Regions from separate parts of the Planifilum fulgidum genome, predicted to be linked through region 1. Evidence: predicted binding sites of a transcription regulator. Region 1 holds the regulator's gene; the other holds the start of a gene.
What was found. Region 1 encodes NrdR, which represses ribonucleotide reductase genes. Its sites were predicted from a motif close to AACACNATATATNGTGTT; they were not measured.

Region 1 (3,422 bases):
GCGTTGGATGAGGGAGGGAAGGTGGGACGGGACCCGCCGGAATCTGAGTGGCGTGCCTTTTGGGGAAACGCGTCACTATGTCCGCCGGGTTACCTTTTTTTACGAGAGGTACCGAACCTTATACGGCCATCTGATCGAAAGAAAGGAGTCCTACACCCTGCCCCAGTAGGCTTCCGGGTTTTCTAAAACCGGAGAGCATCCCCAACACAGGGGGGCGCTGGAACCTTTTGCCAACCAGGCGGCGAAAGGCGGCGCCCCTTTTTGCATCCCTTGGGACGTGTTTTGTCCCGGTGAGGCAAATTTTGTCGTCGCATTGAAATATGTGACATACTGCTTATAATGAAAAGAGGGTATTTTGATGTCTACTTCGATTGAGGAAGGGGAAAATCATGCCACTTCGAGTTGCCATCAACGGTTTTGGACGAATCGGGCGAATGGTTTTCCGCAGAGCGATGCGTGAAGCCGATCTCCGGGTGGTCGCCGTGAATGCCAGCTATCCGCCGGAGACGCTGGCCCACCTGATCAAATATGATACGGTGCACGGGATGTTTGAGGGAGAAGTGGTGGCGGAGGCGGACGGCTTCACCGTGAATGGCCAAAGGGTGAAGCTTTTGTCCGACCGGGATCCCTCCCGCCTTCCCTGGGGCGATATGGATATCGACGTGGTGGTGGAGGCCACCGGAAAGTTCCGGGATCGGGAAGGGGCCGGAAAACACCTCAGGGCCGGGGCGAAGAGGGTGGTCATCACGGCACCCGGCAAGGACGAGGATGTCACCATCGTCATGGGAGTCAATGAAAGCGCATACGATCCGGAAAGGCACCGCATCCTCTCCAACGCTTCCTGCACCACCAATTGCCTCGCTCCCGTGGTCAAGGTGCTGCACGAGTCCTTCGGCGTGGAACACGGACTGATGACGACGGTTCATTCCTACACCAACGACCAGAAAAACCTGGACAATCCCCACAAGGATCTCCGGCGGGCCCGGGCATGCGCCCAATCGATCATTCCGACCAAAACGGGTGCGGCCCAGGCGATCGGCAAGGTGCTGCCGGAGTTGGACGGGCGGTTGAACGGGCTGGCGCTGCGCGTTCCCACTCCCAATGTTTCGGTCGTCGATCTGGTGGCGGATCTGGCGGTGCCGGTGACGGCGGAAGAGGTGAACCGGGCCTTCAAGCGAGCGGCGGAGACCCATATGAAGGGAATTCTCCAGTATTGCGACGCCCCGCTCGTCTCCTCCGACTTTAACGGAAATGAACACTCCGCCGTCATTGACGCCCTCTCCACCATGGTGACCGGGGAGCGGCAAGTCAAGGTTTTGGCCTGGTATGACAACGAGTGGGGATATTCCTGCCGTGTTGTGGATTTGTTAAAGCTGATCGGACGGCTGCAGGGAGCCGGTCGGACCAAGCAGGAAGTGGCATTGTAAATTCCGAAAGAAACGTTCCCGTCGCCTTGGAAGGACGGGAACTTTTTTTGTTTTCAGCATGCGGCAAAAAGAGGATACAATGAGGATGAAGGAGGGATGCTTGGATGAGATGCCCCTATTGCGGATCGATGGGAAGCCGGGTGCTGGATTCCCGCCCGGCCAACGAAGGAAAATCGATCCGGCGACGCCGCGAATGCGAAAGCTGCGGAAGGCGGTTTACCACCTTTGAAACGGTGGAAGTGAAACCCCTCATGGTGATCAAGAAGGATGGAAGCCGGGAGGAATTCAGACGGGAGAAGGTGCTTCGCGGGCTGATTCGGGCATGCGAAAAGCGGGCCGTGCCCCTGGAGAAGCTGGAGCAGCTGGTGGACCGGATCGAGCGGCAGCTGCGGGAGCAGGGACGGTCGGAGGTGCCCTCCCGGGAGATCGGTGAAATGGTGATGGAGGGATTGGCGGAGGTGGACGAGGTGGCCTATGTCCGCTTTGCCTCCGTTTACCGGCAGTTTCGGGATATCAACATGTTTGTGAAGGAACTGGAAGAATTGTTGAATCGCTCCCGGAAGCCGCTTCCGGATGTGAAAGAGCAAGATGGATGAAAAGAATGGAGTCCGACGGGAGCCAGAGCGGTTTGTCAACCCGGAAGGGGATTGGTACAATAATAGGACCCCTTGCGATCGGCTTTTTGTTTACGATTTTTCCCCGGACGGATGAGTTCCATGCAAAGCCGGGGATCTTCCCTTATAAAAGCCCGGCGACGAAGTTTTTCAGATATCGCGATTTTCTTGCCCCGTTTTGTTCCGCTTTCGGCCGGAGGATTTCCGATGGTTGCTGTTTTTTTACCCGAAAAGGGACGTTGAGGAGGCTTCGGGTATGTCTTCGATGATCTGGAAAGAGTGCACGCCGCGCGACGGCTGGTGGAGCCGGACACTTCGGCCGATTCATGCGGCGGATGTGAGCAGTCTGTTGCACCTGTACCAACCGATTGTCGGAACAGCGGCCATTGGTCTGTATCTCACCTTGGCCTATCAGATTCCGTTGCACCACCGGGCGGGTGCTTCCGAGGTTCATTCCCACCTGTATCTGATGAACCTGTTGTCCTTGCCTCTGCAGGATTTGCTGGAGGCCCGCTACCGGCTGGAAGGAGTGGGGCTTGTCAACACTTATCGCTTGGACAAGGGAGAGATGCGCCTTTACGAGTACGAAATCGTCCCCCCTCTCTGTCCGGAGCGGTTTTTTCAGAGCGACGTTCTCAGTATCGCCCTCTACAACCGGTTGGGGAAGGAGCGATATCTCTCCATCCGCAGGAAATTGCTGGGGGGAGAAGAGAATGCCCGGAAGGAACAGAAGGGAAAAAATGTGACCAAGTCCTTTCAGCAGGTGTTCGGGAGCTTCTCCCCGGCGGAGGTGAGCGCAGCGGCTTCCGTCGAGAAAATGTGGAACCCCGGAGTCGAATCGGTGTCCCAGGAGGGGAAACCGCCCTCTTTCCTCGCCGAAGAGGACGATTTGTCCATGATCCGCATGCGGCTGGAATCCGTCCTCGATCCCGACGCCTGGACGGAGGAAGTGGAGATGCAGCTGCGGGAGATCCGTTTTTTGTACCAGTTGAGCGATTGGGATCTGCTGCGGGCGCTGCAAAACCCCTATGTGACGTATAACGGGCGAATCAATCTGGAACGTCTGCGCAATTTCGTCTGCAACGAGTATCGCTTCCGGTTCGGCGCGCTTCCCGTGGTGGTCAATCGGAATTTTCCCCGCGCGGAATCGCGCGCGGAGCCTCCTTCCGGGGAAGAACAAGCCAAGGGACAAAAGCCACAGAAGGAAGAGGATCACCTGAAGCGCCATCTGAAAAAATTGGCTTCCATCTCTCCTCTGGAACTTTTGGCCCACTTTCAGAACGGATCGCGGATTCCCGATGCCGACATGGATCTGGTGGAGCGGCTGATCCACGAATACGGGCTGCCTTACGGCGTGATCAATGTTCTGTTGGAGTACGTG
Region 2 (3,422 bases), on a different contig from region 1:
TCAGCGCCTTTCACCCATTATACCATCCCTTGCTCCGCATTGACGGGCGATTTGTTCGTCAAAGGCCTGTTGCAGACGCCGGGTGACGGGGCCGGGGACGCCGGATCCGATTTTCCTGTCGTCCACGTGAGTGACGGGACAAACTTCCACCATCGTCCCCGTGATGAAGACTTCATCGGCGTCATGCAAGGCGTCGACGGAAAAGGCCTCCTCCTTCACGGGGATCCCCGCTTCGCCGGCGCATTTCAGGACGATGGCCCGGGTGATTCCGTGAAGGATCAGGTTGTCGGCGGGATGGGTGTACAGGGTGCCTTCCCTGACGATGAAGACGTTGGAGGAGCTGCCTTCGGTGACGGTGCCGTCCCGGACCAGGATGGCCTCCTTGCAGCCCTTTTCGACGGCTTCCTGTTTGGCCAGAACCGCCCCCAGCAGATTGAGGCTTTTGATGTCGCAGCGCAGCCAGCGAATGTCTTTGTGGGTGCAGGTCCGGATCCCTTCCTTCAGCATGGCCTCCGGCCGGGGCACCTCCGTTGTGTAGGCGACGAGCACGGGCTCCGCCTTTTCGGGAAACGCGTGGTTGCGGGGAGCCGGGCCGCGGGTGACCTGAAGGTAGATGGTTCCCTCCACAAGGCGGTTGGCTTCCACCAGTTGGTTGAGCTTCTCCGCCAAAAGCCCGCTGTCCCAGGGAAGGGGCAGACGGATTGCCCGGGCGCTCTTTTCCAGGCGTTCGAGATGTTCGGCGAGGTAAAAGGGTTTCCCGCCGTAGACGCGGATCACCTCATAGATGCCGTCGCCGAATTGGTAACCCCGGTCTTCGATGTCCACGGATGCTTCGCTTCGCGGGATCAATCGGTCGTTCCACAAGATCACGGTTGATTCCCCCTCGTCGGCGGATATTCATTCACCGCGCCATCAAGCCGCGGGTCTGCCGGTCCAGGCGGACGGGTCGGTCCTGCCGAACCGATGGCACTCTTCGCCATTTTCCGTCTTAATAAGTAGTTTGCCTCAAGTTCAGTTTTATCGCAACATCAAAGAAAATCCGGAAGACTCAAGGGCATGGGATGGAATTGATCCCCGCAGAAAATCAACCGGTGAATCGGTTTGATATTCCGTGGAAGAATCAGAAAGAGGCAGATAATGCGACGCCTTGTCCCGAAACCGCAAATTCCGGATTTTACACAATATGTTGTAGTGATATAATTGCATTGTGCCTACATATTGAGATCAAGGGGGAATTCCTTTGAAGATCCCACGCCGATTTACCCGCAAAGGGGAAGATCCCTATCAGTCCGTGGAGTATGAGCGGCGGGATTGCCGCATCACCAACCCGGATGGATCCGTCGTCTTCGAAATGAAGGGAGCGGAAGTTCCGAAGCACTGGTCTCAGGTTGCGTCGGACATCCTGATATCCAAGTATTTTCGCAAGGCGGGCGTTCCTCAACTGGACGAGGAGGGCAATCCCATCCTCGACGAAGAGGGACGTCCGGTGACCGGTCCGGAACGGAGCGTCAAGCAGGTGGTTCACCGCCTTGCCGGCTGTTGGAAGGACTGGGGCCAGCGGTACGGTTACTTTGATTCCGAGGAAGACGCCCAGGCCTTCTACGATGAGCTGGTCTACATGATGCTGAACCAGATGGCCGCCCCCAACTCCCCCCAGTGGTTCAACACCGGGCTCCATTACGCCTACGGCATCTCCGGCAAACCGCAGGGGCATTATTACGTGGACCCGGAAACGGAGGAGTTGAAGCAGGGGGAAGACGCCTACAGCCGGCCGCAGCCCCATGCCTGTTTCATCCAGTCCGTCGAGGATGATCTGGTCAACGAGGGCGGCATCATGGATCTGTGGCTGCGGGAGGCCCGCCTCTTCAAATACGGAAGCGGCACGGGGACGAACTTTTCCAACATCCGCGGGAAAGGGGAGCCCTTGTCCGGCGGAGGGACTTCGTCGGGGCTGCTCTCCTTCCTGAAGATCGGAGACCGGGCGGCCGGGGCCATCAAGTCGGGGGGCACCACCCGACGGGCGGCGAAAATGGTCTGCCTCGACCTGGATCACCCGGATGTGGAGGAGTTCATCAACTGGAAATCGGAGGAGGAGAAGAAGGTTCGGGCCCTCATCCGCGCCGGATACGATCCCTCCTTCAACGGCGAGGCGTACGATACCGTCTCGGGGCAGAATTCCAACAACTCGGTGCGCATTCCCCACGAATTTTTCCACGCGCTGCAGGAGGACGGCGGCTGGGCCTTGAAATATAGGACCACCGGAAAGGTCAAGAAGGTGGTCCGCGCCAAGGAATTGTGGAATCAGATCGGACAGGCCGCCTGGGAGTGCGCCGATCCGGGCGTCCAGTACGACGGGACGATCAATGAATGGCACACCTGCCCCGGCGGGATGGACGGACAGGTGGGTGCCCGCCACAACCGGATCAACGCCTCCAATCCTTGCAGCGAATACATGTTTTTGGACAACACCGCCTGCAACCTGGCCTCTCTCAACCTGATGAAGTTTTACGACGCCGAGACCCGGACCTTCGACATTCCGTCCTTCAAACACGCGGTTCGCCTGTGGACGATCGTGCTGGAGATCTCCGTCCTGATGGCCCAATACCCCTCCAAGGAGATTGCCAGGCGGTCGTACGAGTACCGCACGCTGGGACTGGGCTATGCCAATATCGGGACCCTTTTGATGGTGTCGGGAATTCCCTACGATTCCGAGGAGGCCTTGGCCATCACCGGGGCCATCACCGCGCTGATGACCGGCACCGCCTACGTCACCTCGGCGGAAATGGCCAAAGAGCTGGGGCCCTTCAAGGCGTTCCCCGTCAACCGGGAGCACATGCTCAGGGTGATCCGCAATCACCGCCGTGCGGCCTACAACGCACCGGAGGAGGAGTATGAAGGATTGACCATCAAGCCGATGGGAATTCATCCGACGAAATGTCCCCCGGATCTGCTCAAGGCCGCGCGGGAGAGCTGGGATGAAGCCCTGGAAATGGGTGAAAAATACGGCTATCGCAACGCGCAGACCACCCTCATCGCGCCCACGGGAACGATCGGCCTGCTGATGGATTGCGACACCACCGGCATCGAGCCCGATTTTGCCCTGGTCAAATTTAAAAAACTGGCGGGCGGAGGATATTTCAAGATCGCCAACCGGTCGATCCGTCCCGCCCTCAAGAATCTCGGTTACAGCCCCGAGCAGATCGAGGACATTCTCCGGTACGTGATGGGAACCCTCTCCCTGGAGGGAGCGCCCCACATCAACCGGGAGACGCTCAAGGAAAAGGGGTTCACCGACGAGGATCTGGAAAAGGTGGAGAAGGCCCTGCCCACGGTGTTTGAGCTTCCCTACGCCTTCAACGTGTGGATCTTGGGGGAAGAGTGCCTGAAGCGGCTGGGATTCAAGCCCGAAGAGTACCGTGCTC

Region 2: BM063_RS16270 (vitamin B12-dependent ribonucleotide reductase) is a predicted target of NrdR. The motif match lies at 1,176-1,193, and genes of this name have one in related genera.

Annotation. Positions count from the first base shown of each region.
Region 1 is NZ_FOOK01000007.1:17,058-20,479, forward strand. It holds gene BM063_RS05575 (lytic transglycosylase domain-containing protein) at 1-169, shown strand, start outside; gene BM063_RS05580 (glyceraldehyde-3-phosphate dehydrogenase) at 390-1,427, shown strand; gene nrdR (transcriptional regulator NrdR) at 1,532-2,023, shown strand; gene BM063_RS05590 (DnaD domain protein) at 2,298-3,422, shown strand, end outside.
Region 2 is NZ_FOOK01000045.1:14,376-17,797, reverse strand. It holds gene dat (D-amino-acid transaminase) at 1-870, opposite strand; gene BM063_RS16270 (vitamin B12-dependent ribonucleotide reductase) at 1,241-3,422, shown strand, end outside.